2 regions of the Microbacterium hominis genome follow, and region 1 is predicted to be linked to the other one. Evidence: predicted binding sites of a transcription regulator. Region 1 holds the regulator's gene; the other holds the start of a gene.

Region 1 (15,402 bases):
CCCGCAGCCGCTCGCGGTAGGCGCGCCCGTACCCGGTCGAGCCGCCGTAGTTCACATCGAGCACGCCGATTCCGCGGCTGGTGAAGTAGGCGATCCTCGCGCTGGCGGCCGGTCCCACCTTGCCGGTGGGCCCGCCGTGCACGAAGAGGATGTAGGGCGGGCGCTCGTCGTCGGGGCCGACCACGTCGGGATTGGTCGGCGGGTACCGGAACGCGTGGACGACACCATGGGGGCCGTCGTAGCGTTCGGACTGCGGGCGTGGCATCCACTCGCGTCCCCACGGGGCACGGCCGCCCGCGACCTCGACGAGCACGTCGGGCCGATCGGCGTCGAGCACCCAGAGCCCGGCGGACACCTCGGCGCCCGATCCTGTCACCAGCACCCGGGAGCCGGAGGCGTCCTCGATGTTCACATCCGAGGTGAGAGGTGTCGACACGGGTGCGACCGCGCCGGTGGCGGCATCCACGATCGCGATCTCATCGGCGCCGTCGGTGCGCACCGCGACGATGCGGCCGCCGGAGATCGGCGTGTGCCACCGCAGTCCGAGCCCCCACAGCGCGCCGCCGGTGTCGGCGTCGGCGGGGGCGACCGGGCGGCGGGCGAGATCGGCCGACAGGTGCACGCGCCAGAGGTTCCAGCGTCCGGTCGGGTCGTCGACGACCAGGAGGTCGTCGGGGCCGAGCCAGGCGGGCTGCAGCGGCGCCGTCTCGGCCGCGCCGCCGCCGACGACGGTGGTCCATTCGATGACGGTGCCTTCTTCGAGCCGGCCCACCCGCACCTCGGTGCGGTCCCACGGCATGTGGGGGTGATCCCAGGCCACCCAGGCGAGATGCGTGGCTCCGGGGGAGAGGGCGGGCTGCGCGAGGAAGACGCTGTCGGCGACCAGCTCGGTCACCCGCGATGTCTCGCCGAGCCCCACCGACACGAGCGCGCGACGGGGAACGGGGCCGTCGCCGTGCACCTCCTGCACCGCGATGAGCGTGCCCTGCTGCCAGGTGAGCCCGCCGTAGCGCGTGTCGTCGGCGGGCGGGGTGAGGGCGCGGGGTGCGTCGCCGGGGCGCATCGCGTAGATGCGCTGGTCGGACTTCTCCACGAACAGCAGCGTGCCGTCGTCGGTCGCGGTCCAGGCGCCGCCGCCGTATTCGTGCACGCGAGAACGTGCGCTCCACGGCATCGGCAGCACCTCGGCGGCAGGAGCGTCGCCCTCGCGCCGCCGCACGGTCGTCCGTCCGCCCTCGTGCGGCACGGTCTCGCCCCACCACACCTCGTCACCCACGAAGCGGGCGCCCTCGATGCGAGGCGACGATGCGGCGACGTCGGCTGCGGACAGCGGAGAGGGCCAGGAACCATAGGGCGACGCCGATGACATGGCTCCACGCTACGCCGCCCGCCGACGACGCAACACATCGTCATACGCGGTGCGGGCGGCCCCCGCACCCCGCTACCGTGGAGCCATCGTCGCCCGGTCATCGATCGGGCAGGAGCGACAGCCGAGCCCGGCACCCGCCCGCGATGCACTTGCGCCGACCGGCCCGCCGGTTGCGCGCGGTCCGCGGCCGTCCGGCCTCCCGTCCCTCTCCGTCGAAAGCACGACATGACGATCGATCTCAGTGCACCCCCTGTGCCCATCTCGTTCGAGGTGTATCCGCCGCGCTCGGAGTCCGGAATGGTCGCCCTGCACGAGACCATCGCGCGGCTGGCCGCGGTCGGGCCGCGTTTCATCTCCGTCACCTACGGGGCGGGCGGATCGACGGGCGGGCGCTCGCTGGAGCTGCTGCGGCACATCCTCCACGAGACGCACGTCACCCCGCTCGCGCACCTCACCTGCGTGGGCAGCACGTACGCGGCCGCGACGGCGCTGATCCGGGAGTTCCTGGATGCCGGGATCACGAGCTTCCTCGCCCTGCGCGGCGATCCGCCCGCCGGCGTGTCGGAGGACGAGGTCTTCCTCGGCGATCTCGAGTCCGCCGCCCAGCTCGTGCAGCTGATCGACCGCGTTCAGGCCGAGCGCGCACCGTACTCCGAGACGGCCATCCCCGGTGTCCCCGACGCGGTGCGCGTGGGGCGGCGTCCGCGCGCCGACATCGCGGTGGCCGCCTTCCCCAACGGCCACCCGCGCTCCCGCTACCCGACGGAGCACATCGACGCGCTCCTGGCCAAGCAGGCCGCCGGTGCGACCATGGCGATCACGCAGCTGTTCTTCCACGCCGATGACTACCTCTCCTTCGTCCAGCGTGCGCGGGCGGCCGGGGTCGGCATCCCGATCCTGCCCGGCATCATGCCGATCACCTCGCCCTCGCGGCTGCGGCGGGTGCTCGAGCTCTCGGGCGAGCAGCTGCCGGGTGAGCTGGCGGTGGCCCTCGAGGTGGAGACGACCGCCGAGGGACAGCGCGCGGTGGGCATCGCCCATGCCGCCGGCCTCGCCCGCGACGTGCTCGCCGGGGGCGCGCCCGGGGTGCACCTCTACGCCTTCAACAACCACGACACGGTGCTCGCCACGCTCGGTGCGGCGGGCCTTCTCTCCGACCCTCGTCCCACCGCTGCTCAGGAGGCAGAACGATGACCGCTCCCCGCCCGTCCTTCCCGTCCGGCACGATCCTCGGCTATCCGCGCATCGGCCCGAACCGCGAGCTCAAGCGCGCCGTCGAGGCGCACTGGTCGGGAACCCTCGACGCGACCGGCCTCGAAGAGGCCGCGTCGCGACTGCGCCGCGCCACCCGCGAGCGCCTGATCGCCCTCGGTCTGGGCGGGACGGATTCGTCGATCCCCGAGTCGTTCTCCTTCTACGACCAGGTGCTGGATGCCGCCCTGAGCGTGGGCGCGCTGCCCGAGCGCTTCGCGCACCGCCGGGAGCCCGACGGCACCATCGGGTCGGCGGCGATGTTCGCGGCGGCGCGCGGCGAGGGCGACGCCGCCCCGCTCGAGATGACCAAGTGGTTCGACACCAACTACCACTACCTCGTGCCGGAGATCGGGCCCGAGACGGTGTTCGCCCTCTCCAACGACCGCTTCGCGCGACAGGTCGCCGAGGCGAAGGCCGACGGCGTCTCGGTGCGCCCCGTGCTGGTCGGGCCGGTCACCCTCCTGGCGCTGGCGAAGGCGACGGATGCCGCGCCGGCCGGCTTCGACCCGCTGACGCGTCTGGGCGACGTGGTGGCGGCCTATCGCGACCTGCTCCGCGCGCTGCGGGCGGCGGGCGCCGAATGGGTGCAGCTGGACGAGCCGGCGCTGGTGAGCGAGAGCCTGCCCGCCGGGCCCGGCGCGCTCGCCGCTGCCGCGGACCGGGCCTACGCGGAGCTGGGCGGCCACGCGGACCGGCCCGCGATCCTCGTCTCCGCCGGCTACGCGCAGCTGTCGCCCGAGGGCTGGCGCGCGCTGGCCGCGGCGCCCATCGAGGCGATCGCCCTCGACCTCACGCGCGGCGATGTGCCCGAGCAGGTGGCCGGCCTCGAGGGGAAGACCCTCGTCGGCGGCGTGATCGACGGGCGCAACATCTGGCGCGGCGACCTCGACCTCGCCTGGCAGAAGCTCGAGCGCCTGTCGGCGCGGGGTGCGGCATCCATCGCCGTCGGCACCTCGACGTCGCTGCAGCACGTTCCGCACGACGTCAGCGGTGAGACCGACCTCGATCCGCGACTGGTGACCTGGCTCGCGTTCGCCGACCAGAAGACGGAGCAGGTCGTCACGCTCGCCCGCGGACTGCGCGACGGGCGCGACGCCATCGCTCTCGAGCTCGCGGCGGCGGCCGCCGCGCTCGCGGACCGCGCGAGCGCTCCGGGGGTGCATGACGGAGCGGTGCGTCCGCGCACCGCGTCGCTCGCTGCGGCCGACTTCGCGCGCACCGACTACGAGACCCGCGCGCAGGCGCAGGATGCGGCGCTGGGGCTCCCGGTGCTGCCGACCACGACGATCGGCTCGTTCCCCCAGACCGGGGACATCCGGCGCGCCCGCGCGCGCTTCTCCCGCGGCGAGCTCGCCGCCGACCAGTACGACAGCTTCCTCCGCGACGAGATCGCCCGCGTCGTGGCGCTGCAGGAGGACCTCGGTCTCGACGTGCTCGTGCACGGCGAGGCGGAGCGCAACGACATGGTGCAGTACTTCGCGGAGAACCTCGACGGCTTCGCGGTCACCCGCAACGGGTGGGTCCAGTCCTACGGCTCGCGCGCGACGCGTCCGTCCATCCTGTGGGGCGACGTGTCGCGGCCCGCGCCGATCACCGTCGGCTGGTCGACCTACGCGCAGTCACTGACAGACAAGCCCATGAAGGGCATGCTCACCGGTCCGGTCACGATCCTCGCGTGGTCGTTCGTGCGCGACGACCAGGCGCTGGCCGAGACCGCGAACCAGGTGGCCCTCGCGCTGCGCGACGAGCTCGCCGATCTCGAGGCCGCCGGCATCGGCGTGATCCAGGTCGATGAGCCGGCGCTGCGGGAGCTCCTCCCGCTGAAGCGGGCGGACCAGCCGGCTTACCTGGCGTGGTCGGTCGACTCCTTCCGGCTGGCGACTTCGGGTGTGTCGCCGCAGACGCAGGTGCACACCCACCTGTGCTATTCGGAGTTCGACGTGGTGATCGACGCCATCGCCGCCCTCGACGCGGATGTCACCTCCATCGAGGCGGCCCGCAGCCGCGGCGAGGTGATCGGCGACATCGCGCGCTCGGGATTCGCCGCGGGGGTCGGCCCCGGCGTCTACGACATCCACTCGCCGCGGGTGCCGTCCGTCGACGAGGTCGGGGCCCTGCTCGACCGCGCGGTGGCCGATCTGCCGCTGCGCCGCGTCTGGGTCAATCCCGACTGCGGGCTCAAGACGCGTGGCTACGACGAGACCGTGGCCTCGCTGCGCAACCTCGTGACCGCCGCGCGGGCCGGTCGCGAGAAGGTGGGCGCGCCGGTCTAGGTCGCCGCCGTCTCCCGGTCGGATGCCGCGGCCTCGGGTTCGCCCGGATCCGCGGCGTCCGACCGCTCGTCGGGGCGTCGCTGCAGCAGTTCGGTGACCCACCACGCGAGGAGCCACACGACCAGCACGAGGAACACGTCGCCGAGCGAGAGGGGACGCAGCAGCAGCAGCCACACGACCCCCAGCACACCGAGCGCGATGCGCACGAGCAGTCGCTGGGCGTAGAGCCAGGCGCCGACGGAGCTGGTGTCGACGCCGCGTCGCTGCGCCGCGCCGCGCAGGCCCGCGTTCACCGAGGCGACCGCCGCGCGCGATGCGCGGGCCCCGCGCCAGCGGCCCGACATCCACGCGATCACCGCGATGATCGCGCCGATGAGCATCAGGACGACCGCCGTGTCGCGCATGGCGTTCGTGATCTGGTCGTACACCGACGCCAGGGCGGACGCCGAGACGCCGAGGGCGGGCGCGCTCAGCTGCAGCACACTGCCGGCGATGGCCAGGCCCACGGCCAGCACGGCACTGCCCAGGGCGATCCCGACCCCGGTTCCGAGCACCGCGGTCGACCGGCGCCGGGCGATCAGGATGCCGACGAGGAACAGGGCGAGGGCCACCACCGGGAGCCACCACCCGACGGCGACCGCGATGTTGTAGACCGTCCCCACGACGATGAGCGCGTCGCTCTGGGCCACCACGATGGTGCGGTCGATGACGGGGATCGACGAGGCGAAGCCGACGCCGCTGTCGACGAGACGCTGTTTGACCTCTTCGATGACGGGAGCGAGCTGGATGCCGAGCTCGCCGTCGGCGCCGATGACGACGGCCCCTTCGGCGGTGCCGCCGGCTGCCACCGCCGCGAGCGATCGATGGCTGGCGCGAAGTGCCGTCTCCCAGACGTCGGAGAACGCGTCGGACTGCACGAGGCGGATGACGGTGGTGTCCACGAGCCCCTGCAGGCCCTGAGCGGCCGGTGCGCGCAGCAGGTCGAGCGCCGCCAGCGCCCGCGGGGGCAGGTCGAGGTTCTGCAGGCCGTCGAAGAGGTCGTCGGTGATCCCCTCGAGGTCGAGCGATTCGTCGATGGCGGCCGTCACCTGATCGGCCACGAGCATCTGCACGTCGGCATCGTCGGCCAGCGGCGCGAACGTCTCGATGAAGCGCGTCTCGTCGACGAGCTCCACCCGTGCCCACGCGGCGACGATCGACACCGGCACCAGGATCGTGGCGATCACGATGCACAGCGCTGACAGGAACGCGCGCCAGCGCCCGCGGGGCCGCTCCGCGGGCGGCGCGGGTGCGAGGTCGGGGAGAACGGCGGTGCTCTGGGTGGCGCGCAGTCGGTCGTTCTCGGCCTCGAGTTCGGCGAGGCGGGCGCGCAGCGCCTGCGCGTCGGGGTCGACGGGGGGCCCGGCATCGGCAGTCATGACTCCCCTTATAGCGGGTCGCGGCGACCCGCCGGTAGCGCCCGCGCCGCTCAGACCGTGCGCAGCACGGCCACGACCTTGCCGAGCACGACCGCCTCGTCGCCGAGGATCGGCTCGAACGCGGAGTTGCGGGGGAGGAGCCAGGTGTGGCCGTCGCGCTGGCGGAAGGTCTTCACCGTCGCCTCGCCGTCGAGCATCGCGGCCACGATGTCGCCGTTGTCAGCCGTGGCCTGCGTGCGGACGACGACCCAGTCGCCGTCGCAGATGGCCGCGTCGATCATCGACTCGCCGCTGACCTTGAGCATGAACAGGTCGCCCTTGCCGACCAGCTGCCGCGGGAGCGGGAAGATCTCCTCGATCTGCTGATCGGCGGTGATGGGCACGCCGGCGGCGATCCGGCCCACGAGCGGCACGAGCGCGGCGTCGCCCACGCTCGGCGCGGTGTCGGCCGGGTTCTCGGCGGCGGTGCCGGGAAGGTCGATGAGCACCTCCATCGCCCGTGTCTTGCCCGGGTCGCGCCGGAGGTAGCCGCTGAGCTCGAGCTGGTTGAGCTGGTGGGTCACGCTCGAGAGCGACTTCAGGCCGACGGCGTCGCCGATCTCGCGCATGCTCGGCGGGTAGCCGTGCCGTGCGATAGAGCGCTGGATCACCTCGAGGATCGCGAGCTGCTTGTCGCTGAGGCTCTTGCGGCGCCGGGTCTGGGGCCTCTCGCGCCCGGTCGACTCGCTCATGTCGGCTCCCGTCTCGCCGCCCGACGGGCAGCGGTCTTCGAATGTCGGAGGCCCGTGGTGGGGTGTCCGTATCGAAACCGTATCCGGTTCACCGCCCGCGCGGGCGCATGTTATCCCGCGTGTCGCTTCGACAGAAGCGGTTCGGTTCCGATCGTTGACAGGTTCCAGCATCGAAGATAGATTCGGAAAAGAGATTCGCATCCGGCGCACCCGGCCGTTCGGCGGGTGCGAATCTCTTCCCGGCCTTGGAGGAGACATGACCGCTCTCAGCCCCGTTCTCACCGCCCCGACCGTCCCGTCGGCGACCCGGCTCCGCCTCACCGTCCGAGGCCGGCGCGTGCTCGCCGCCCTCGCCGCCCTGCCCGCCGTGGCGGTGCTGTGCGCGGTCGTCCTCGGGGGCGGCGCCGCACTCGCGTCCCGCGATGCCGGGGCGCCCGTCGGCTCCTTCGAGACGGTGATCGTCGAGTCCGGCGACACGCTGTGGGCGATCGCGCAGCAGGTCGCCCCCGCCGCCGACCCGCGCGACGTGGTCGACGACCTGGTGCGGCTGAACGCCCTCGACGGCGTCTCGCTCCAGGCCGGTCAGCGCCTCGCGATCCCCGCGGAGTACTCCCACTGATCCACCGGCCGCGGTCCGGGCCCCACCGCGCCCTACCATGGGACAGGTGACCGTTCGCCTCGACGACCTCCCCCTCCGCGACGACCTCCGCGGAAAGAAGCCCTACGGCGCTCCGCAGGCTCCGTTGCCCATCGCCCTGAACGTCAACGAGAACACGCATCCGGTGCCGCAGGAGGTCGCCGACGACATCCTCGACTCGATCGCTCTCGCGCTGCGCGACGTGAACCGGTACCCCGACCGCGAGTTCACCGCCCTGCGGGAGGGCTTCGCCGACTACCTCGGCCACGGACTCACGCGGGAGCAGATCTGGGCCGCCAACGGCTCGAACGAGGTGCTCCAGCACGTGCTGCAGGCGTTCGCCGGTCCAGGACGCACGGCGTTCGGGTTTACACCCACGTACTCGATGTACCCGCTGCTCACGCGCGGCACCGGAGCGACGTGGATCGCGGGCGAGCGTGGGGCCGACTTCTCGGTCGATGCGTCCTCCGCGGCATCCCAGGTGGCCGACGCGGCACCCGATGTGGTGTTCCTGTGCGCGCCCAACAACCCGACCGGCACCCCGATGGGGCTCGACGTGATCGAAGCCGTCTACGACGCGACCCTGGGAATCGTGGTCGTCGACGAGGCCTACCAGGAGTTCGCTCCGCGCGACGAGCGCTCCGCGCTCACGCTTCTTCCCGGGCGCGAGCGGCTCGTCGTCTCGCGCACCATGAGCAAGGCCTTCGCCTTCGCGGGTGCGCGCGTGGGCTATCTCGCGGCCGACCCCGCGCTCGTGGACGCGCTCCGACTCGTGCGGCTGCCGTATCACCTCAGCTCGCTCACGCAGGCGGCGGCGGGCGCCGCCCTCCGCCACGCCCCCACCATGCTGCGCATGGTCGACGAGATCGTCGATCAGCGCGATCGCATCTCGGCCACGCTCGAGGCGCTCGGGTACGTCGCCTACGAATCGTGGACCAACTTCGTGCTGTTCGGCGGCGTCGACAACCCGGCCCGCACGTGGCAGGAGCTCTATGACCGGGGCGTGCTCATCCGCGACGTCGGCATCCCGCACCACCTGCGGGTGTCGGCAGGGACCGAGCAGGAGACCACCGCGTTCCTGGACGCGCTCGCGTCGATAGACTCGGCCGCATGACCGCCACGCACCGCACCGCGTCGATCCGGCGTGCCACGAGCGAGTCGACGGTCGAGCTGGAGCTCGATCTCGACGGAACGGGCCGGAGCCGCATCGACAGCAGCGTGCCGTTCTTCGACCACATGCTGACGGCGTTCGCCAAGCACTCGCTGACCGACCTCACGGTGCGCGCTTCGGGCGACACCGACATCGACGCGCACCACACGGTCGAGGACATCTCGATCGTGCTGGGCCAGGCGATCCGCGAGGCGCTCGGCGACAAGTCGGGCATCTCGCGCTACGGCGATGCCCTGGTCCCGCTCGACGAGGCGCTCGCGCAGGCCGTCGTCGACATCAGCGGCCGCCCCTACCTCGTGCACACCGGCGAGCCGGAAGGCTTCGAGCACCACCTCATCGGCGGCCACTTCACGGGATCGCTGGTGCGGCACACCTTCGAGGCGATCTCCTACAACGCCGCTCTCACGGTGCATGTGCGCGTGCTGTCGGGCCGCGACCCCCACCACATCGCCGAGGCCGAGTACAAGGCGTTCGCGCGGGCGTTCCGGCAGGCCAAGGCGCTCGACCCTCTGGTCGATGGCATCCCGAGCACCAAGGGCGCCCTGTGACCTCGAAGCCGCTCGTGGCCGTGCTGGACTACGGCTCGGGCAATGTCCACTCGGCCGTCAAGGCCCTCGCCGCCGCCGGAGCCGACGCACGGCTGACGGCGGACCGCGGCCTCGTGCGCGACGCCGACGGGCTCGTCGTGCCCGGCGTCGGCGCGTTCCGCGCCGTGATGGATGCCCTCCGGGCCAGCCGCGGCGACGAAATGATCGGACGTCGTCTGGCCGGTGGTCGTCCCGTGCTGGGCATCTGCGTGGGCATGCAGGTGCTCTTCGAGCACGGCGTCGAACGTGGCGCCGACACGGTCGGGCTCGGCGAGTGGCCCGGCGCCGTCACCGAACTCGACAACCCCGTGCTGCCGCACATGGGCTGGAACACCGTCGCGCCCGGAGAGGGCTCGCGGCTGTTCCGGGGCATCGAGGACGAGCGGTTCTACTTCGTCCACTCCTACGGCGCCCAGCAGTGGACGCTCGACGTCATCCCGCCCTTCCCGCAGCCCGCCGTGACCTGGTGCACCTACGGCGAGCCGTTCATCGCCGCCGTCGAGAACGGACCGCTGTCGGCGACGCAGTTCCACCCCGAGAAATCGGGGGAGGCGGGCATCCGGCTGCTCGCGAATTGGATCGACGGCCTCGGCAGGGCTACCCTCTGAGATCGTGCCATCTCCGGGAGCGCGGGCTCCCGTGATCTCGCCACCCGAGGAGCCATGAACGATTTCGCGTCTACGCCCACGCTGACCCTCCTGCCCGCCGTCGACGTCGCCGACGGCAAGGCCGTCCGCCTCACGCAGGGCGAAGCCGGAACGGAGACCAGTTACGGCGACCCGGTCGACGCGGCCGGCGAGTGGGCCCGCCAGGGCGCCGAGTGGATCCACCTCGTCGACCTGGATGCCGCCTTCGGCCGCGGCAGCAACGCGGCGATCATGCGCAAGGTGATCCGTCAGTACAAGAACGTCCAGATCGAGCTCTCGGGCGGGATCCGCGACGACCGCTCGCTGGAGGCCGCGCTGGAAAGCGGCGCCGCGCGCGTGAATCTCGGCACGGCGGCGCTGGAGAACCCCGAGTGGGCTGCCGACGTCATCGGCCGCTACGGCGAGGCCATCGCCGTCGGCCTCGACGTGCGGGGCACGACGCTCGCCGCACGTGGCTGGACCCGCGAGGGCGGCGACCTGTGGACCGTGCTCGACCGGCTCGAGGCCGCCGGCTGCAGCCGCTACGTCGTCACCGACGTGACCAAGGACGGCACGCTGCAGGGCCCGAACCTCGAACTGCTGCGGCAGATGACCGCCCGCACGCCCAAGCCTGTGGTCGCCTCGGGCGGGATCTCGAGCCTCGACGACATCGCGGCGCTGCGCGAGCTCGTCCCGCTGGGCGTCGAGGGCGCGATTGTGGGCAAGGCCCTCTATGCGGGCGCCTTCACGCTCGCCGAGGCCCTGGATGTCGCCGGACGCTGAGACGCCGGAACCCCCTGCCGGCCCCCACCACCACGGCGACTCCGCCGGGGTTCCGTGGGAGGGCCGCAGCTTCCAGGCGAACCCGCACGCCGGCGATGACGGCTCGGCCGACCCCGCGCTCGCCGCGGCGCTGCGCGCCTTCCGCGCCGGCGAGGTCGGCCAGGACGCCGTCGTCGACGCCTACCGGTCCGCGCGCCTGCTGATTCCCCTCGTCGCAGAGAAGGGCGATGAGGGCGTCGGCCCGCACGGCCTGGCGGTCGACAAGACGCAGGAGCTGTCGATCGTCACGGTGGCCGCGCCCGACGGGCGTCGCGTGCTGCCCGTCTTCAGCGACGTGGCGTCGATGAGCCGCTGGGATGCCGCGGCGCGGCCGATTCCCGCCGACGGCATGCGCACGGCGCTGGCCGCCTCGAGCGACGACACCGATCTCATCGTGCTCGACCCGGGGTCGCCGACAGAGTTCGTGCTGCGCCGCCCCGCGGTCTGGGCGATCGCGCAGGGGCAGCGGTGGGAGCCCAGCTTCGCCTCTCCCGAGGTGTACGCGGGTCTTCAGGCGAGCATCGGGGGAGAGCTGGCCGTGCTCGACCTCTCCGTCGGCCCCGGCGACCCGACGGCGCGCCTGCGGGGTCCGGAGCTGATCGTGCGCCTCCACCTCATCGACGGGCTCGAGAAGGACGCGCTCGACGCCGTGCTGACGCGCCTGGCCACGCGCTGGGCCGCCGACGACCGCATCGCGGTGCTCGTGGACTCGCTGGAGGTCAAGCTGGTCCGCGCCTGATCGGCGCCGCGCTGCGGCATCCACCCCTTGCATGCTCTTGCGAGAGGGCGGAGGATGCCCGCGGGGGTGGGTCGATGGACGAGGCGACCGAACGCGAGCGGATGCGGGCCGCACTGGCGCGGGCGCAGCGCCACGCGGACGACTGGCTCGACACGCTGGCCGAGCGGGCGATCCGCCCCGATGTCGGCATCGAGGGGATGCCGGCACGCGTGGATTCCGTGCTGCCGGCGTCGGGGCGGGAGGCGGCCGCGGTCATCGACGAGCTGGCCGCCGCCGTGGAACCCGGCCTCATGGCGATGGGCTCGCCGCGGTTCTACGGGCTGGTGATCGGCGGAGCGCATCCCGCGGCCCTCGCCGCGGACTGGCTGGTGTCGGCATGGGACCAGAACACCGGGTCGCGCCGCACGGCACCGGGGACGGCGGCGATCGAGGAGGTCGCGGGGGAGTGGCTCCTCGAGCTGCTCGGCCTGCCGGAGGGGAGTGCCGTGGGCTTCACCACCGGCGCCACCAGCGCGAACCTGTCGTGTCTGGTGACCGGCCGCGATACCGTGCTGCGCCGCCGCGGACACGACGTCGCGGTCGCAGGCCTCGCGGGCGCTCCGCGGCTGCGCTTCCTCGCCGGCGACGCGGTCCACAGCTCCGTGGTGCTGGCCGGGCGGATCGCCGGCATGGGGGCGCCCCAGCGCGTCGGCGGCGACGAGCAAGGGCGCATCGATGTCGCGGGGCTCGAGCGGGCCCTTGCGGCCGACCCCGACGCGCCGACCGTGGTCGCCCTCCAAGCCGGCGACGTGCACTCGGGCGCGTTCGACGGCTTCGAGGCGGCGATCGGCCTGGCCCGCGCCGCGGGGGCGTGGGTGCACGTCGACGGGGCGTTCGGGCTGTGGGCGGCGGCCTCGCCGCGCCATGCCCACCTGGTCGCCGGAATGGACGGCGCCGACTCGTGGGCGACCGACGCCCACAAGACCCTCAACGTGCCGTACGACTGCGGCGTCGCGGTCGTGCGCGACCGGGCCGCGATGGCCGCATCGCTGGGCGTGCAGGCCGCCTACCTGCCCGGGGCGAGCGGAGTGCCCGACCCGTGGGATCGGGTGCCGGAGCTGTCGCGTCGCGCGCGCGGCGTGACCGTCTGGGCGGCGCTGCGCGCGCTCGGCCGCGACGGCGTCGCCGGACTGGTCGATGGCCTCGTCGCCGCCGCGACCGACCTGGCAGCGGGGTTCGGTGCGATCCCCGGGATCGATGTGCTCAATGACGTCGTCTTCACCCAGGTGTGCCTGGCGGCGCGCGACGACGCCGAGACGGCTGCGCTCGGGGAGTGGCTGCGCGCGGAGGGCACGGTCTGGGCGTCGTCGTCGATGTGGCACGGTCGCACGATCGTGCGCTTCGCCGTGAGCAACCGCGGCACCGACGCCGAGGCGGTGCGCCGCACGGTCGACGCGGTCGAGCGGGGGGTGCGAGCGCTGCGCTGACGCCGCCGGTCGGGACGGCTGGTCACGCAGAGCCGGTCAGGTGACCGGCCCGGTCCACTTCTCGCCGGGGCCCTTGCCGATCGGGTCGGGGATCGTGGATGCCTCGCGGAATGCCAGCTGGAGCGAACGCAGCCCGTCGCGCAGCGACCGCGCGTGCATGTCGCTGATCTCGGGGGCACCGGCGGTGATGAGGCCGGCGAGGGCGTTGATGAGCTTTCGCGCCTCGTCGAGGTCGGTCTGGTGGGCGGGGTCGTCGGCGAGGCCGACCTTGACCGCGGAAGCGCTCATGAGGTGCACCGCGGCGGTGGTGATGACCTCCACGGCGGGCACGTCGGCGATGTCGCGCGTGGCGGCCGAGGCGGCCTTCTCCTGCTCCTCCCAACGGGCGTGGCGGTCGTCGTCGGAGCCGGGAATCGTGGTCACGTCGTACTTTCTGCTAGACTTTGGCGGGCTCCGGAGCGTTCTGCTCCGGAACGAAAGAGGATCACATCCCACCCGCGCTTGCCGCTCCAGGCTACCGGGTCCACGCACTCCGCTCCGATTCGCTCTGCGACGGAGTCGGTCAGGGTGCAGAGCCGGCGCCTGGCGTCGGGTCGGGTGGAATGAACTCCTCTTCCGCCCGCGATGCACCCGCGTCGCGGTCGCCGTCTTCGCAGCATCCGCACAAGAGGAGTTCCGCATCAGCGATCCCCGCACCAATGAGCGCATCCGCGTTCCCGAGGTCCGACTCGTCGGTCCCAACGGTGAACAGGTCGGCGTCGTCCGCATCGAAGTTGCGCAGCGTCTGGCTCAGGAGGCCGATCTCGACCTGGTCGAGGTGGCCCCCAACTCGAAGCCTCCCGTCGTCAAGATCATGGATTACGGGAAGTTCAAGTACGAGGCCGCTCAGAAGGCCAAGGAAGCCCGCCGCAACCAGGCGAACACGGTCCTCAAGGAGGTCCGCTTCCGGCTGAAGATCGAAGCGCACGACTACATCACCAAGCTCAAGCGCGCCGAGGGCTTCCTGAAGTCCGGCGACAAGGTGAAGGCGATGATCCTGTTCCGCGGCCGCGAGCAGTCGCGCCCCGAGCAGGGTGTGCGCCTGCTGCGCAAGTTCGCTGAGGACGTCGCCGAGTTCGGCACCGTCGAGTCCAACCCGACGATCGACGGTCGCAACATGGTGATGGTGGTCGCACCGCACAAGAACAAGTCCGAGGTGAAGACGGAGCAGAACGCCCAGCGCGCGGCGAACAAGGAGGCGGCACGGTCCGCCCGCAGCGGCTCCGCAGAATCGGCCGACCCGGCGCCCGCCGAGTAGGCCCCACAGACTCCCGCCCCGGCGGGACACCGACTCCCGCCGTGCGGGAAACACCCCAGCCCGTAGGGCGAAATCGATAAGGAACGAGAAGATGCCGAAGCAGAAGACGCATTCGGGCGCCAAGAAGCGCTTCAAGGTCACCGGCAGCGGGAAGATCATGAAGCAGCAGGCCAACCTGCGCCACAACTTCGAGGGCAAGCCCACGAAGCGCACCCGCCGCCTGTCGCAGGACCAGGTGCTCGCACCGGGTGACGCCAAGGTCGCCAAGAAGCTCCTCGGCCGCTGATCGCGCCGACGCACCGAATAGGAACGAAACGAAATGGCTAGAGTCAAGCGGGCTGTCAACGCCCACAAGAAGCGTCGCGTCATCCTCGAGCGCGCATCCGGTTACCGCGGGCAGCGCTCGCGCCTGTACCGCAAGGCGAAGGAGCAGGTCACCCACTCGCTCGTCTACGCGTACCGCGACCGTCGCAAGCGCAAGGGCGACTTCCGCCGCCTGTGGATCCAGCGCATCAACGCCGCCGCCCGTCAGAACGGCATCACGTACAACCGCTTCATCCAGGGCCTCGGCCTCGCGGGTGTGCAGGTCGACCGCCGCATGCTGGCGGAGCTGGCCGTGAACGAGCCGGCCGTCTTCGCCTCGCTCGTCGCGACCGCCAAGGGCGCGCTGCCCGAGAACGTCAACGCTCCCAAGAGCGCCTGAGTCTCGGCACCACGACACCCCGAAGGGCGCCCTCCTCGCGGAGGGCGCCCTTCGCGCGTTCCGGCGCGCGGCCACCCTAGACTGAGCGTGTGCTCGAGAACCCGCGTTCCCCTCGTGTGCGCGCCGTCGCGAAGCTGACCAAGCGCGGTGCGCGCCAGGAGACGGGGCTGTTCCTGCTCGAGGGACCGCAGGCGGCACGCGAGGCCCTCGCCTGGCGACCCGACACGGTGATCGAGCTGTTCGCGACGCCGTCCGCGATGGAGCGCCACGCCGATGTGCGCGCCGCGGCGAAGGACGCGGGCCTGGAGA
Region 2 (15,402 bases), 1.8 Mb from region 1:
GAGCTGCAGCGGGAGCAGAACCGGGGTGATCCCCAGGAAGTCCTCGTAGAGCTCCGCGCCGTCGGGAGCATCGCCGAAGACATCGCGCGGCCACGGCACGTCATCATCGACCCCCAGCGAGGCGACCCGCCCCGCGGGGCTCATGATCCACACGGTGATCAGCGCGGCCACGAGGGCGGTCGCGATGAGCGAGAGCGCCCACCACAGCCAGAGCCTGCGGCGCGCCGGCCCGGGTTCGTCCGGGAGGGATGCCGCACCCGCCGGATCCCCGTCGACGGCGGCATCCGGCGCTGGCGCCGTCGCAGCAGCGGGCGCCGTCGCCGCATCCGCCGCATCCGCCGCATCCGCGGCATCCGCAGCATCCGCGGCGGCGGGCCCGACGTCGCGTCCGGAAGCGGCCCGTGCCGGGTCGGCGGGTGCGGCATCCACCGGCGTCTCGAAGGCGGGAGCGGCGTCGGCGGGCTCGGCGACCAGCGTGGCGAGACTGCCGGAGGCCGCACCGTCGACGGTCGAGACCGAAGCGCGCGCGAGTGAGCGATGCTCGAGCTCCTGCAGGCGCCGGAACGCCGTGTCGTCGTCGAAGATGTCGGCATCGGGTCCGTAGGCGCGCTCGCGCAGCGCTCGCAGCTCTGCGAGGGTTCCGTCATCCATCACGTTCCATCCTGGCACCGCTTCCTGCCCCGCGGCAGGGTCGCCGCCCGGGGAGGGCCCGGGCGTCGTGCGCGAGACGCGCCGGTAGGGTCGGAGCCGTGCCCGTGCGTGTCGCCGATGTGTCCCTCGCCCTCGCCGCTGCGGTGCTCGAACCGGCTCAGGCCGACCGGTACCGCGCCTTCCTCGACGAGGCGGGCGAGGCGGCGCTGCACCGGGACGGCGGCCGCGAGCACGTCACGGCGAGCTGCTTCGTCTTCAGCCCCGGATTCGACCGCGTGCTGCTGTGCCTGCACCGCAAGGGCGGCTTCTGGGTGCAGTTCGGCGGTCACCTCGAATCGATCGACGCCGCGCTCGCCGACGCTGCGCTGCGCGAGGCGCGGGAGGAGAGCGGCGTGGAGGCGATCGCGCTGCTCTCGACGCAGCCCGTCGACCTCGATCGCCACGAGCTGTCCGCCGGGTTCGGCTGGTGCGCCGCGCACTGGGACGTGGGGTTCGCCGCCGTCGTGGCGCCCGATGCCGTGCCGACCGCGAGCGATGAGAGCGACGACGTCGCCTGGTTCGACGTCGACGCGGTGCCGGCCGCGGTGCCGACCGGATTCGTCGTTCGCCTGCGGAACGTGCTCGACCTCGTGCGCCGCCTCGGCTGAGGGCGCTGCGGTCCGGCTCGACCGCCGGCCGATCGTCAGAAGAGGCGGGGCGTCGTGGCGGTGGCAGTACGGCCCCGCGACGTCGTGACGACGGCGCTCGCCGCGGCGCGGGAGGCGAGGCCCGCGCGTGCGGAGGCATCGCGCGGGTGGGACTCCTCCTCGGCGCTGCCGTCGAGCCCGTGCACGCGCAGCAGCGGCCGCACGCGCTTGGCGAGCCACGACCGATACGCCTTCGGCGCGACGGCCGACGCACCGGGATAGAGCCCGCGATACGACGAGACGAGTTCGGGATGCCGCTGCCCGAGCCACTCCAGGAACCACTGCTTCGCGCCCGGACGCAGGTGGAGCGCCCCGTACACGACCCGCACCGCGCCGGCCTCCTTGATGCGCGCGAGCGCGTGGTCGATCGCGGTGATCGAGTCGGTGAGGTGGGGGAGGATCGGCATGAGGAACACCGTCACGCGGAATCCCGCGTCGGTCGCCGCGCGCACGGTGGCCAGCCGCGCCGCCGCGGACGGTGTGCCGGGTTCGACGGCCTTCTGCAGCTCGTCGTCGAAGACCGAGATCGACATCGCGATCGACACGTCGACGCTGCGTGCGGCATCCTGCAGCAGGGGAAGGTCGCGGCGCAGCAGCGTGCCCTTCGTGAGGATCGAGAACGGCGTGCCCGACTCGGCGAGCGCGCCGATGATGCCGGGCATGAGCGCGTAGCGTCCCTCGGCGCGCTGGTAGGGGTCGGTGTTCGTGCCCAGCTGCACGGGGTCGCGCTGCCAGCTGCCGCGGGCGAGCTCGCGCCGCAGCACCTCTTCGATGTTGACCTTCACGATGATCTGGGTGTCGAAGTCGCGCCCCGCGTCGAGCTCGAGGTACTCATGCGTCGACCGTGCGAAGCAGTAACTGCAAGCATGGCTGCACCCCCGATAGGGGTTGATGGTCCAGTCGAACGGCATCGCCGACGGGCCGGGCACGTGGTTCAGTGCTGACTTGCACAGCACCTCGTGGAACGTCACATCGGCGAACTCGGGGGTGGTCACCGACCGCACGAGGGAGTTCAGCTGTTCCAGGCCGGGCAGCGCCGCGGCATCCACCGCTCCCAGTTGCTGTCCCTGCCACCGCATGCCGATAGTCGAACATAAGAACGAACAAACTGCAAGAGTCAGAACGAAAGAATCGAACAGGACATGAGGGTGTTCTTCGCTGACGCGTTCGCGGCGCACCTCCCGTGAGAATGGGAGGGTGGCGGACACCCGACAGATCGCCGGCGAAGTGGATGCTTCGCCGCGCCGCCGCGCGCGTTCGGAGGCGCTCCTGCGCGACGAGGTGACCCCCGTTCGTCACGCTCGCCGGAGGCGCGCGGCGCGGATCGCCGCAGTGTTCGCGCTCGTCGCGTGCGCCGCTCTGGTGGCCGGCGGTGCCGCCGCGGTGACGGGGGCGATCAGCGCGCCCGCCCTGGCCGAGGAGGAGCGGCTCGCCGCCGCGGAGGCCGAGATCGAGGCGCGCATCGACGAGCCGCCGTTGCCGGCGCCGGCCGAGTCCATCCCTGCGCCCAGCCTGGCCGCGGTCGCGCCCCTGGCCGACCTGTGCGCGGCGCCCGAGGTGGCCGACGCGCTCGCCGCGGGCGACGACGCCGCTGCCATCGCGGCGGGCGGTGGCGGCGAGGCGCTGCGCGCCGCGGTCGTCGAGGGTCGCGCGCCGTGCATCGCCCTCGACGATTCGGCTCGCCTCTGGTCGGTCATCAACAAGGTGCGTCCGCACGATCCCGTCGACTACCGCCCCTCGCCGCTGACGATGCCCGACGGCGTGCGCAACCTCGCAGGGGGCGCTCTGCGCGCCGATGCCGCGGCCGCGCTGACGCGGATGGTCGCCGCGGCGCGCGAAGAGGGTGCGGGGGAGATCGCACTCGCCAGCGCGTTCCGGTCGTACACGACGCAGCAGGGTTCGTACGGACGTCAGGTGTCCTCGCGCGGCGTCGAGGGGGCCGACCTCGTGAGCGCGCGGCCCGGTCACTCCGAGCATCAGTCGGGCCTCGCCGCCGACGTCGTCGCGTGCAGCGGCGGCTGCGGGTCGCTGGACGACCTCGCCGGCACCGCGCAGGGCGACTGGATCGTCGCGAACGCATGGCGGTTCGGCTGGATCGTGCGCTACGAGGCCGATCGCACCCCGATCACCGGCTATCTGCCCGAACCCTGGCATCTGCGCTACATCGGGCCGCAGCTGGCCGAGGCGTATCACGCGGGCGGCTGGCACACGCTGGAGGAGTTCTTCGCGCTCCCGGCGGCGCCCGACTACTTCGGCTGACGGCCCCGGGCCGCCTGCGGTCGTGCGGAGATCTGCAGTCCTGCGGAGGATTCCGCCCGAATGCCTCCGCAGGAGCGCAGATCTCCGAGCCAGTGCGGTGGGGGCGGTGCGGTGGAGAGGCTCCGAGGCGGTGGGCGGGAGGCCGGAACCGACCGGGTTGCGGCATCCCACAAATCGCGGCACTGGGTTCCGGCATCCATAAGACCGAATCTCAAAACGCACACCGTTCGGTCAGAACCCGGCGATAGGATCGACGCGGTTCGCCGCTCTGCGCCCGGTCATCGTGAGGCGCCGGCGAGCACTCGAAGACGAGAGGGAGGCGCACATGGAGCGCGACATCTACGACGAGGACCACGAAGCGTTCCGCGACGTCGTCAAGGAGTTCATCAAGCGGTACGCGGGTGACGACAAGCGCAAGGAATGGGATGCCGCGGGCGAGGTCGACCGCGAGACCATGCTCGCCGCGGGCGAGGCCGGCATCATCGGCCTGTCGGTTCCCGAGGAGTTCGGCGGCGCCGGGATGCTGCAGGACTACCGCTTCCGCGCGATCGTGCTCGAAGAGGTCATCGCGGCGGGGCAGGGCTCGCTCGCCGGCGCCCTCGGCATCCAGGACGACCTGGCCGTGCCGTACATCGCGCACATGGGCACCCAGGAGCAGAAGCAGAAGTGGCTCCCGCGCATGGCCACCGGCGAGATCCTCGGCGCGCTCGCGATGACGGAGCCCGGTGCCGGCTCGGACCTCCGCGGCATCAAGACCACCGCCAAGAAGGTCGACGGCGGCTACCTCGTCAACGGCGCGAAGACGTTCATCTCGTCGGGCAAGACGGCCGACATCGTCGTCACCTTCGTCAAGACCGGCGAGGGCACCCGGCCCGATGCGTTCAGCCTGCTGATCCTCGAGGACGGCATGGAGGGCTTCGACCACAGCAAGAAGCTCGAGAAGATGGGCTTCCACGGCTGGGACACGGCGGAGATGTCGTTCCAGGACGTGTTCGTCCCCGAGGAGAACCTCATCGGCGGCAAGGAGGGCCTCGGCTTCATCCAGCTCATGATGAACCTGCCCCTCGAGCGCCTGTCGATCGGCGTCGCCGCCGCGGCCGCCGGCGAGGCGGCCTTCCACTGGACCCGCGACTACGTGATCAGCCGCGAGGCGTTCGGCGAGCGGATCGCCGACTTCCAGAACACGCGCTTCGCCCTGGCCGACATGGCCACCACCGTCGACGTCATGTGGGCGTACATCGACCGCGCGATGATGCTCTACAAGGACGAGAAGCTCACGGCCGAGGAGGCCGCCAAGGTCAAGTTCTGGGCGACCGACCGCGAGGCGGAGCTCCTCGACGTCGGCGTGCAGCTGCACGGCGGCTACGGCTACATCACCGAGTACCCGATCGCCCGGGCGTATCTCGACGCCCGCGTGCACCGCATCTACGGCGGCACGAACGAGATCATGCGCGACCTCGTGTCGCGCCAGATCGTCGGCAAGCGGTAGTCGCCCGCACTCCTCCTCCTGCTCCCCTGCCGCGAAACGCCGGATCACCGGCCGATCGCGACAGGGGAGCAGTGCTGTGTCCGGGTGTGCCGGGGGCTCTCCGCGCGTCAACTATTGCAATCCCGCGAAATCGTTGCGGTGGGTCGCGGCCTCGTGCCAGAGTGCAGGGGCGGGAGCTCCGTCGGGGCGCCGCCGCGGCATCGGGGGGTGCGAGTGGACGGGTTCGGCACTATTCGACGGTTCATGGCCTGGTCGGCCGCGTGTGCGCTCCTCGCCGGGATGCTGGTGGTGGCGCCGGCGGCGACGCCGCCCGCCGAGGCCGCCACACTCAATGTCGGACCGATCAGCGCGCAGTTCAGCGGCACTCGCGGCACGGACGGCTCCAACAGCTCCAACCGTGACGAGTGCATCCGCTACGCGCCCGCCGGCACCGGCGGCACGACCTCGCTCGTCGGGCCGGGTCAGGAGGCGCTCACCGCACATGGCCACGCATCGGGCAACCGGTGCCCCGATCAGCTGAGCACCCGCATCCAGTCGGCCATCGGCTTCACGCCGTCGACCACGCAGACCGCTCAGGATGGCGACACCTTCCTCATCGGCCGGTTCACGCACTACAACAACGTCGTATCTGGCAGCCGTGGCGGTGCCAAGCACTTCGAAGGCAGCCTCAGGGTGCAGATGGGCGGATTCACCCCCCTGCAGCCGACGACGTTCCCGTGGATGCTGTGGGAGACGCCGAACGGCGACCGCCCCTGCGCATTCCTGAACGGTCCGAACGACCGTGGCTGCGCCGACGAGATCCGGTTCACGAACCAGATCGCCGATCAGGTCTTCGACCAGCAGGGCTTCCAGTACAAGCTCGTCGTGTCGGGCTTCATCCCCACGAGCGCGGCCGCCTGCCCGGCCACGCCCGCCGGCAGCGCGGTGAACCGCTTCCTCACGCGGGAGAGCGCGAACTCCGCGGCGTGCCTGTACGCCTCGCTCGTGCAGCGGCGCGAGCTGACGATCGTCAAGCAGGTCGCGGCGCCCGCGGGAACGACGATCCCCGCCTTCGCCTACACCGGCACGAGCGACCTCGCCGGCTCGCCGTGGGCGACGAAGAAGTTCTCGCTGACGCCCGGCGTCGGCACGTCGGACTCGGAGGGGCCGGTGCAGCTGCTGCGCGGCGAGACCGTGTCGGTGACCGAGGCTCCCGTGAGCGACGAGTGGTCCACGACGAGCATCGAGTGCCTCGACACGGCGGGCAATCCCGTGCCGGAGGCGAGCTATGACCTGGATGCCGGAAAGCTGACGCTCGACGCCGTCGGCGCCCCGCCGACCACCGACGCGCTGGGCATCGTGTGCACGTATACGAATACCTTCACGCCGAAGGCCTCGCTCACGCTGGTGAAGCAGGTCGACGGCGGCGACGCGTCGCCCGCGGCCTGGACGCTGAGCGCCGTCGGTCCCGACTCGATCGGCGGCGCCAGCGGCAGCGCGGCCGTGACGAGCCGCCGCGTGGCGGTCGGCACGTACGCGCTCAATGAGGCAGGGGGCCCCACCGGGTACTCGGCGGGCACCTGGTCGTGCGAGAACGGCTCGATCACCGGGAGTCGCGTGACTCTCGAACGGGGCGCGAACGCCGTCTGCACGATCGTCAACACCAGCGCTCCGCCCACCGGCAGCCTCACCGTGACGAAGGCGATCACGGGCCCCGACGGGGGATTCACCGGCGACGACGCCACCCCCTTCCACGGCGCCTATCGATGCGACGGCGCGGATGCGGTGGCGTTCACGGTCTCGCGCGGCACCCCCTTCGTCTCCCCGCCGCTGCCGGCCGGAGCATCCTGCGTCGTCACCGAGACCCCGCCGACGGGCAGCCTGCTCGACGGGTCGTTCTCGTGGCAGCCCGCGGCCTTCGTGCCGACCAGCGCCACCGCCGAGATCCCGTCGGGCGGCACGGCGACGGTCGCGATCACCAACAGCTTCATCCAGCGCGGCAGCATCGAGGTGCGCAAGATCGTCGAGCCGCGCCCGGGCACGCCGGCCGTCGGCTACACGGGCGGCGCGGCGCGCGTCTTCCCCGTGACGTACGAGTGCACGCTCGGCGGCGTCACCGTGGCGGGGGGTGCGCTCGAGCTCACCACGACGGGCTCGGCGATCGTCTGGGATCTGCCCACCGGTGCATCCTGTGCCTTCGACGAGACGCTCGCCCCCGCGGCCGGCGACTTCGCGAACGACACCTACCAGTGGGACGGCTCGAGCTGGAGCGAGCAGACGGTGCCGGTGCCGGGGAGCACGACACCGGCATCCACCACCCTCACCAACTTCTTCACGCGCCTGACCGGTGAGCTGGTCCTCACCAAGAACGTCCTCGGCGACGGCTTCACCGGGGGCACGTCCGCGGTCTTCGAGATCGCCTACGACTGCGGGGCGGGCTTCAGCGGCACGCGCACGCTCGCCGCCGGTGCGAGCACGACCGTCACCGGCATCCCGGCGGGCACGCAATGCCGTGTGACGGAGACCGCGCCGACGGGCAACCTCCAGACCGGGTACGAGTGGGCCCTGCCCGTCTACGACGGCCTCGTGGGCGGGGTCGTGACCGTCCTCGCGGGCGGATCGAGCACCGTCGCCGTCACCAACCGGCCGGTCCGCCAATACGGCGAGCTGATCGTGGGCAAGCAGATCACGCCGGCCGAGCTGCGTGGTGGAGTCCTCGCGAGCGCCCGCTTCGAGGTCATGGTGACGTGCGACCAGCCCGCACAGGGACAGGCGTCGCCGTACTCTGCGACCTTCAGCCTCGCCGTCGACGCCAGCGCCACGACACCGCGGCTGCCGATCGGCACGCAGTGCGACGTGACCGAGACGGCGCCGGCGCAGGCGCTGCTCGTCGACGAGTCCTACAGCTGGGGCGCGACGCCTGCCGCCCAGACGGTCACCGTCGACAGCACGGCGGAAGCCGTGTTCGCGGCCGTCGTCAACAGTGTGCAGCGCGAGGTCGGCTCGTTCCAGGTGCGCAAGCAGGTCAACGGCATCGGCCCGGCCGACGGCGCGCAGACGACCTTCAGCGGCACGTGGTCGTGCCAGTACGGAACCGACACGCCGCTGACCGGCGAGTGGTCGGTGACCGGCGCCGGCGACGCGGTCATGACCGGGCCGGCCACGGCGATCCCGCTCGGCTCGATCTGCATCGCGACCGAAGAGGCGATCGACCCGGCCGTGCCGATCGAGGGAGACCCCGCCTTCATCTGGGGCGGCACCGACATCGACGGGCCGCTGACGCTGACGGCGGCCGCGCCGAACGGAGCCAGCACCGTCGAGAACAACGTCGCCGAAGTCGACGGCGCGTTCTCGATCAGCAAGAAGGTCAAGGGCGGCAAGGAGGGCGCGCAGTTCACGGGGACGTTCACATTCGAGTACTCGTGCCTGGCAGCCGCGGGAGGCACCTTCACCGGCTCGGTCGTCGTGGCCGCCGGTGCGACCGCCGATGTGTCCGCGATCCCCGCGGGGAGCGAGTGCACGATCACCGAGACCGCGAAGGGGGCGGAGATCGACCCGTACCGGTGGACCGACCTGGTCGGCTTCTCGCTGCTCGGCGCGACGCCCACGAACACGACGGACACCTCCGTGACCTTCCTCATTCCCGACGACGGGTCGCATGTCGCCGTGCGGGCTACCAACGACATCGTGCGGGTGACCGTGCCGGTCTCGGTGCAGAAGCTGCTCGACCCCGACACCCCCGGCGGCGTCGTCACCGGCGGCGGGCTGTTCCCGATCTCGCTCGTCTGCGGCGCCGAGACCTTCGGCCCGTACCAGCTCACGATCGGCCAGAGCGTGAGCGTTCCGGTGCCGCTCGGTGCGACCTGCGAGGTCGCAGAGGGTGCCGTCCCGGCCACGCAGGGACTCGCCGCCGGCTGGATCTGGAACGCGAGTCCGGTGCTCAGTGCGCAGGTCACGATCGCCGACGAGAACGGCACGTACGCGGCATCCGTCACCAACGCGCCGGAGCGCCAGTTCGGCCGGCTCCGGCTCGTGAAGGTCGTGGACGAGGGCGCGTATCCCGGCACCGTCGACCCCGGCATCGAGTACGAGGGCACGTGGTCGTGCGTCTACCCCGGCGAGCAGCCCGTGACCGGCACGTGGTCGGTCGAGGGTCCCGGAGAGGCGACGCTCGTGGGCGTGCCGGCCGCGGGCATCGCGGCGGGATCGACCTGCACGCCCACCGAGGAGACCCCCGACGAGCCCACGCTCGGCGCGGACCCCTCGTTCACATGGGCGCTGCCGCCGACCCTCGACGCCGCCTCCATCGGGGCCGGCGAGACCGGAACGATGCAGGTGACCAACATCCTGCAGCGCGACACCGGTCAGATCAGCGCCCGCAAGGTGATCACCGGCGAGACCGCCGGCTACACCGGCGGCGCGGACCTCGTCTTCCCGATCGACTTCTCCTGCACGACGCCGGCTGTCGAGGGTGAATACATCGGTCGCGGGCTGTTCGCGGCATCCACCGACCCGGATGCCGCGCCCACGGTGTTCACCGCGGCGATCCCCAACGGGTGGGAGTGCACGTTCGCCGAAGGAGCGGTGCCCGACGGGCTGCTGCGGGACGCGTCGTTCGCATGGGGCGCACCCGTGATCGGTCCGGCGGTGGTGACGGTCGACGGCACCGACACGCCGACCGTGACGGTGACGAACCCGATCGTGCGGCGGATCGGGACGTTCACCGTCTTCAAGAGCTTCACCGCCGTGGTGCCGGAGTCGGCGACCACGGGTGCCTTCTCCGGCACGTACTCGTGCGTGTACGGCGAGGGGGAGAGCTTCGAGCAGACCTTCTCCGGCACGTGGACCGCGAACCCCACCGGACCGGATGGCGCCCAGGCGACCCTCGACCCGGTGCCGACTCTGCCGATCGGCAGCGAGTGCTCGCTCACGGAGACGGCGCCCACGACCGCCGAGGCGCCGCTGCCCGACGCGTCGTACCGCTGGGGCGCACCCGCGATCCCCGACCCGGTGACGATCGCGCAGGGAGTGCCCTCGACGATGCCGGTGATCAACACCACCGAGCGGGTCTACGGGGCCGCGCAGCTGCAGAAGGCGTACACCGGCGTCGACGGGGCACTGCTGCCCGGCACTGTCGTCACCGGCACCTGGTCGTGCGAGTACGGCGGTGCCGAAGTGGCCGACGGCGTGTGGGAGCTGCCGGCGAGCGGCGGCACGGTGTCGCTGTTCGGCGCGACGGACCAGGTGCCGGTCACCGCCACGTGCGTCGTCGGCGAGGACACGCTCGACGACGCGGACCTGGTCGACGCCTCCTTCACCTGGAACCGGCCGGTGCTCAGCCCCGAGAGCGGCGAGTTCACCGCCACCGAGCAGACGACGGCGGTCACCGTGACCAACTCGACGACCCGCGCGTTCGGGCCGTTCGAGATCACCAAGCGCGTGACCGCCCCCGAAGGCGTGCCGGTCGAGACGGGGCTCGTCTTCGACGGCACCTGGCGCTGCCAGTACGGCGCCGACGGACCCGTTGCCGAGGGCCAGTGGTCGGTCATCGGCGAGGGCACGTATCGCGTCGACGGGATCCTCGTCGGGTCGGCGTGCACGATCGAGGAGAACTCGCAGCGCGCTGCAGCGCCGGTGCCCACGGACTTCTCGTACGTGTGGAATGCCCCGGTGATCACCGCGCCGCAGCCGGTCGCCCGCGAAGGTGAGGCTGTCGCGAACGGCACGGTCGACAACCCGGTGCGCCGGGTGCTCACCGGCTTCTCGATCAGCAAGATCGGCCTCGTTCCCGGGGGCACGGCGCCCTCCGGCGCCCTGTTCACCTTCGACTGGTCATGCGTGTCGGAGAGCGGTGAGGTCTACGAGGGCACTCGCGAGATCGGCCCCGGTGGCACGACGCGCATCGCCGACATCCCGGCGAGCTCGGAGTGCACGGTGACCGAGCGTGAGCCGGCTGCCGCCGGCGGGTTGGACTGGGCATTCCGTGACTGGACGCTCAGCGGGGTGGCCGACGCCGTGCTGTCGGTCAGCGGCCGGTCGCTCGTGTTCGCGATGCAGGACCCGCAGCCCGACCTCGAGATGGCAGACGTCGTGGTCGCCGCCACCAACACGGCGACGCCCCAGCAGGGGCCGACCCCGCCGATCACGCCGACGCCGACGCCCGGTCAGGGCCCGACGCCCACGCCGACTCCGGGAACCGCGCTGCCGCCCACGGGCCTGCCCGACACCGTGTGGACGATCGCCTGGGCCGGGTTCCTCGCGATGCTCGCGGGCGCCGTCGCCTTCGGCTTCGCATCCCGCCGCCGCATCGTGCGGCGCTGACCACCCGTTGCCCCCTAGCCCGCTGCTCCGCTGTCGCAATCTGCTGCTCAGGCCGCTGTTTGCGACAGCGGAGCAGCGGGGGGTCGCTGTCGCACGCCGTTCCGCTGTCGCGATCTGCTGCTCAGGCCGCCGTTTGCGACAGCGGAGCAGCGAGGGCCCGGGGCGGGGGCTGATCGTTCGCGGGCGGGCGGGCGCGGGGGAGCTACGGCCCCCAGGCGAAGAGGAACCAGAAGAGGGATGCCGAGGCAAGCCAGAACGCGACGATGAAGCCCACGTCGCGCGCGCGGAACGGCACGAGGTGCCGCTCGGTGCGGTCGGGGAAGGCTCCGAAGGCGCGGGAGTCCATCGCGAGCGCGACGCGCTCGGCGTGACGGATGGCGCCCGCCAGCAGGGGTATCACGTAGCCGAACCAGCGCGCCGTGGCGGCGAACGGTCCGCGCCCACCGTGGGCGCCGCGCACCCGATGGGCCTGGCGGATGACGTCGAGCTCGTGGGCGAACCGCGGCACGAACCGGAATGCTGCCAGTGCCGTGTACCCGATGCGGTACGGCACCCGCAGCTGCTGCACGCTCGCCCGCACGAGGTCGGGGCCGGTGGTGGACAGGCCCGCGATGAAGGTGAGGGCGACGATCGCCGCGAGCCGCAGGCCGGTCGCGAAGCCCACTTCGAGGGCGCCGCCGTAGAGGGTCCATCCGCCCAGCTGCCAGATCACGACGGACTGGTCGACCTGGGACGGGTCGGTCCACAGCGAGAAGCCGAAGCCGATCAGGGCCGCGCCGACGGGCAGCGCGAGCAGCACCGCGGCGAAGCGCCACGTGAGGGAGATGCCCACGAGCATCACCGCGTAGGCGAGGGCCAGGAACGCGGCGGGCGTAGCGAGGTCGCGCACGAAGACGAGCAGCAGCATCGCGGGGATCGGGGCGGCGAGCTTCGCGAGCGGGTTCAGCCGGTAGAGGAACCGCACCGGCGAGGCCGCGACGGTGGTCGCGTACGGGTCGGTCGTCGGTGCCGGTTCGGCGGCCACGCTGGTCATGCGGACGCCTCCGCGGGGAGATCGGCCAATCGCGTGACGCGGGCCAGTTCGGGATGCCGCGTCACGGCGCCGAGCGCACGTCGCAGCGGCGGCGGCCGCAGTCCGGCGCGCTCGATGAGCGCGTCGTCCGCGAAGAGATCGGCGGTGGCGCCGGCGGCGAGCACGGTGCCGTCGACGACCACGACGGTGCTGCGGGCGTGCTCGGTGACCAGCTGCATGTCGTGGGTGACGATGACGATGGTGGTGCCCTCGGCGTTGAGTTCGCCCAGCAGCGAGAGCAGCTCGTCGGCGCGGGCGCGATCCTGACCGAAGGTGGGCTCGTCGAGCACGAGCACATCGGCTCCCGCGACCAGCGCGGTGCCCACCGACAGCCGGCGCTTCTGCCCGCCCGAGAGCAGGAACGGGTGCGTGCCGGCCTTGTGCGAGAGTCCGAAGCGGTCGAGCAGCGCGTCGGTGCGCGTGCGCACCTCGTCGTCGGGCAGGTGTTGCAGCCTCAGGCCGTGGGCGATCTCGTCGAAGACCGTATGCGCGATGAACTGGTGCTCGGGGTTCTGGAAGACGAACCCGACCCGGCGCGAGAGGGTGCGCGCGTCGGTGCGGCCGACGTCGAGCCCGTCGAGGTGCACGGCACCGCGCGGGACCGGCACCACACCGGCGATCGCCTGGATCAGGCTGGTCTTGCCCGCGCCGTTGGCCCCCACGATGGCGACGAAATCGCCGCGCGCGATGTCGAGGTCGACGTGGTGGAGCACCTCGGTGCGACCGCGGCGGAGCGTGAGGTCGCGCACGGCGATGAGCGGCGGCGCCTCCGGCGCTGCTTCTGCGCGAGGCCCTTCGTCTCGCTGCGCTCGCTCGGGGTCAGGGTGCGCCGCCGGCGGAGCCGCCTCCAGCGCCGCCCGCAGCTCGTCGGGGGTCAGCGGCAGCGGGTCGAGCGCGTACCGGGCGCGGCGCAGCCGCAGCGCCGCCAGCGCCGAGACCGGCAGCCACACGCCCAGGTCGTGGAGTTCGTCGGCGCGGGCGCGCAGCACGTCGTCGACGGTGCCGTCGGCGGCCAGGCGCCCGTCCTGGTCCAGCACGACGACCCGGTCGACGAAGCCCACGGCCGCATCGAGGTTGTGCTCCACGAGCAGCACCGCGCGGTCGCCCGCCGCGACCAGGTCGGCGAGGGCCGCGTAGGTCTCCTCGATGCCGCGGGGGTCGAGGTTGGCGGTGGGCTCGTCGAGCACCAGCAGCGGTGAGCCCATCGCCAGGGCGCACGCGATGGCGAGGCGCTGACGGCCGCCGCCGGAGAGCCGGTCGGGGTTCTCCGATCTCCGCTCCCAGAGCCCGACGCGGCGCAGCGCCACCTCGGCCCGCGAGAGCACGTCGGGCACCGGCATCCGCAGATTCTCGACTCCGAAGGCGACCTCGTCGAGCACCGTGCCCGTGACGAGCTGCGCATCGGGATCCTGGAAGACCATGCCGACGCGCGTGCTGAGCGCAGCCACCGTGGTGGCGCGGGTGTCGACGCCGTCGATCTGCACGGAGCCGTGGATCGACGCGGGCACCGCGTGCGGGACGAGGCCGTTGAGGGCGAGGGTGAGCGTCGATTTGCCCGATCCGCTCGGCCCCAGCAGCAGTACGACCTCTCCGACTCCCAGCTCGAAGGAGACGGATGCCGGTGACGGCACGGTCTCGCCGTCGTGGGTGATCGCGAGGTCGACGAGGCGCACGAGGGGGGTGTGCGCCTGGGCCGGATCCGGGCTCGTGATCGCCGACCGGATGGCAGGTTCGCGCTCGGGTGCGGTCACGGGGTCTTCCCAGCAGGAGTGAACTGAGCCACTCCTAACTTAGTCGACCCTTACCCATGATCGGAACGCCGCGTGCCGATCGGCTTCAGCGCTGCGGTGCGCGCGCGACCCCTGCGCGTCTGAGGCCCCGCCCGACGGCGAGGCCGACCGCCGTCCAGACCATCGGGCCGGCCAGGAACAGCGCCACGTAGACGATCTGCCCCCACAGCGGGAAGCGTGCGACATCGGCGGCGAACCAGATCGCCGTCGCGATGACCGCACCCACGATGATGCCCGAGAGGAAGAACCGCCACGGCTCCCAGCGCTGATACCGGGTGAGCGCGGCCACGCCCTCCTGCAGAAGGCCGATCAGCAGCGCGGTGCCGATGTAGCGCCCGATCCACAGCGGCACGACGGCGCTGGCGACCAGCGCCGCGATCATGTGCGTGATGAGGGCGACCCAGGGGGCGCGCAGCACCTCCTGGGCGATGACGCCAGGGAGCACATGCACGCCCAGCACGAGGCCGTAGACCAGCGGCAGCGCGGCCGACACCGGGCCGCTCACGGCGCCCGCGATGGCCTGGAGCACGCCGGTGGCGACGCCGATCGCCGCGCATGTCAGCAGCAGGCGGGTCGACAGTCGTGAGGAAGGGGCCACCAGGTCAGCGTAATGCGCGCGGGAGCCCCCGATCCCCGGTCAGATGCGCCGCCGGCGACGGGTGAGGCGCACCGCGGGCATCGGCGGTGCCGGGATGCGCTCGGGGCCGTGGTCGATCACATGGCCGAAGCGCGGCTCGTCGGCCTCCCAGGCTTCGCGGGCCGCGACGATCTCCTCGTGCGAGCGCCCGACGAAGTTCCACCACATCACGATGTCGTCCTCGAAAGGTTCGCCGCCCAGGAGGAACAGCGCGGCATCCGACGTCGCCGCGACCTCGACGTGCGACCGGCCGCGGCCGAGGTAGAGGAGGTGGCTCGGATCGAGCGGGGTGTCGGGCGCGAGGTCGGGGATCGACGGGTCGCCGGTATGCACCGAGACCTCGCCGGTGACGCCGACGAGGGCGTGCTCCCACTCCGGTCGCAGCGGCAGGCGCACGCGCGACCCCGCCGGAAGAGCGATCTCCGCCCCCACGATCGGGGTGTGCATCGTGGCGGGCGAGGAGGCGCCCGCGAACTCCCCCACGACCACGATCGCCTCGGCGCCCGGTGCCTCCGCGT

The links. Region 1 encodes LexA, which represses DNA repair genes until DNA is damaged. Its sites were predicted from a motif close to TCGAACANNTGTTCGA; they were not measured.
Region 2: HQM25_RS01115 (Rv2578c family radical SAM protein) is a predicted target of LexA. The motif match lies at 2,425-2,440, and genes of this name have one in related genera.

What each region holds. Positions count from the first base shown of each region.
Region 1 covers NZ_CP054038.1:2,358,711-2,374,112, reverse strand. Annotated here, with positions in the region: gene HQM25_RS10795 (S9 family peptidase) at 1-1,369, opposite strand, end outside; gene HQM25_RS10790 (methylenetetrahydrofolate reductase) at 1,595-2,563, shown strand; gene metE (5-methyltetrahydropteroyltriglutamate--homocysteine S-methyltransferase) at 2,560-4,896, shown strand; gene HQM25_RS10780 (hypothetical protein) at 4,893-6,314, opposite strand; gene lexA (transcriptional repressor LexA) at 6,365-7,045, opposite strand; gene HQM25_RS10770 (LysM peptidoglycan-binding domain-containing protein) at 7,302-7,664, shown strand; gene HQM25_RS10765 (histidinol-phosphate transaminase) at 7,702-8,796, shown strand; gene hisB (imidazoleglycerol-phosphate dehydratase HisB) at 8,793-9,401, shown strand; gene hisH (imidazole glycerol phosphate synthase subunit HisH) at 9,398-10,048, shown strand; gene priA (bifunctional 1-(5-phosphoribosyl)-5-((5-phosphoribosylamino)methylideneamino)imidazole-4-carboxamide isomerase/phosphoribosylanthranilate isomerase PriA) at 10,103-10,849, shown strand; gene HQM25_RS10745 (SseB family protein) at 10,833-11,627, shown strand; gene HQM25_RS10740 (pyridoxal phosphate-dependent decarboxylase family protein) at 11,702-13,093, shown strand; gene HQM25_RS10735 (DUF1844 domain-containing protein) at 13,130-13,507, opposite strand; gene infC (translation initiation factor IF-3) at 13,773-14,390, shown strand; gene rpmI (50S ribosomal protein L35) at 14,482-14,676, shown strand; gene rplT (50S ribosomal protein L20) at 14,710-15,093, shown strand; gene HQM25_RS10715 (TrmH family RNA methyltransferase) at 15,183-15,402, shown strand, end outside.
Region 2 covers NZ_CP054038.1:239,901-255,302, forward strand. Annotated here, with positions in the region: gene HQM25_RS17665 (hypothetical protein) at 1-651, opposite strand, end outside; gene HQM25_RS17670 (NUDIX hydrolase) at 750-1,298, shown strand; gene HQM25_RS01115 (Rv2578c family radical SAM protein) at 1,334-2,416, opposite strand; gene HQM25_RS01120 (M15 family metallopeptidase) at 2,535-3,596, shown strand; gene HQM25_RS01125 (acyl-CoA dehydrogenase family protein) at 3,922-5,085, shown strand; gene HQM25_RS01130 (DUF5979 domain-containing protein) at 5,329-11,385, shown strand; gene HQM25_RS01135 (energy-coupling factor transporter transmembrane component T family protein) at 11,588-12,418, opposite strand; gene HQM25_RS01140 (ABC transporter ATP-binding protein) at 12,415-14,169, opposite strand; gene HQM25_RS01145 (ECF transporter S component) at 14,294-14,845, opposite strand; gene HQM25_RS01150 (pirin family protein) at 14,885-15,402, opposite strand, start outside.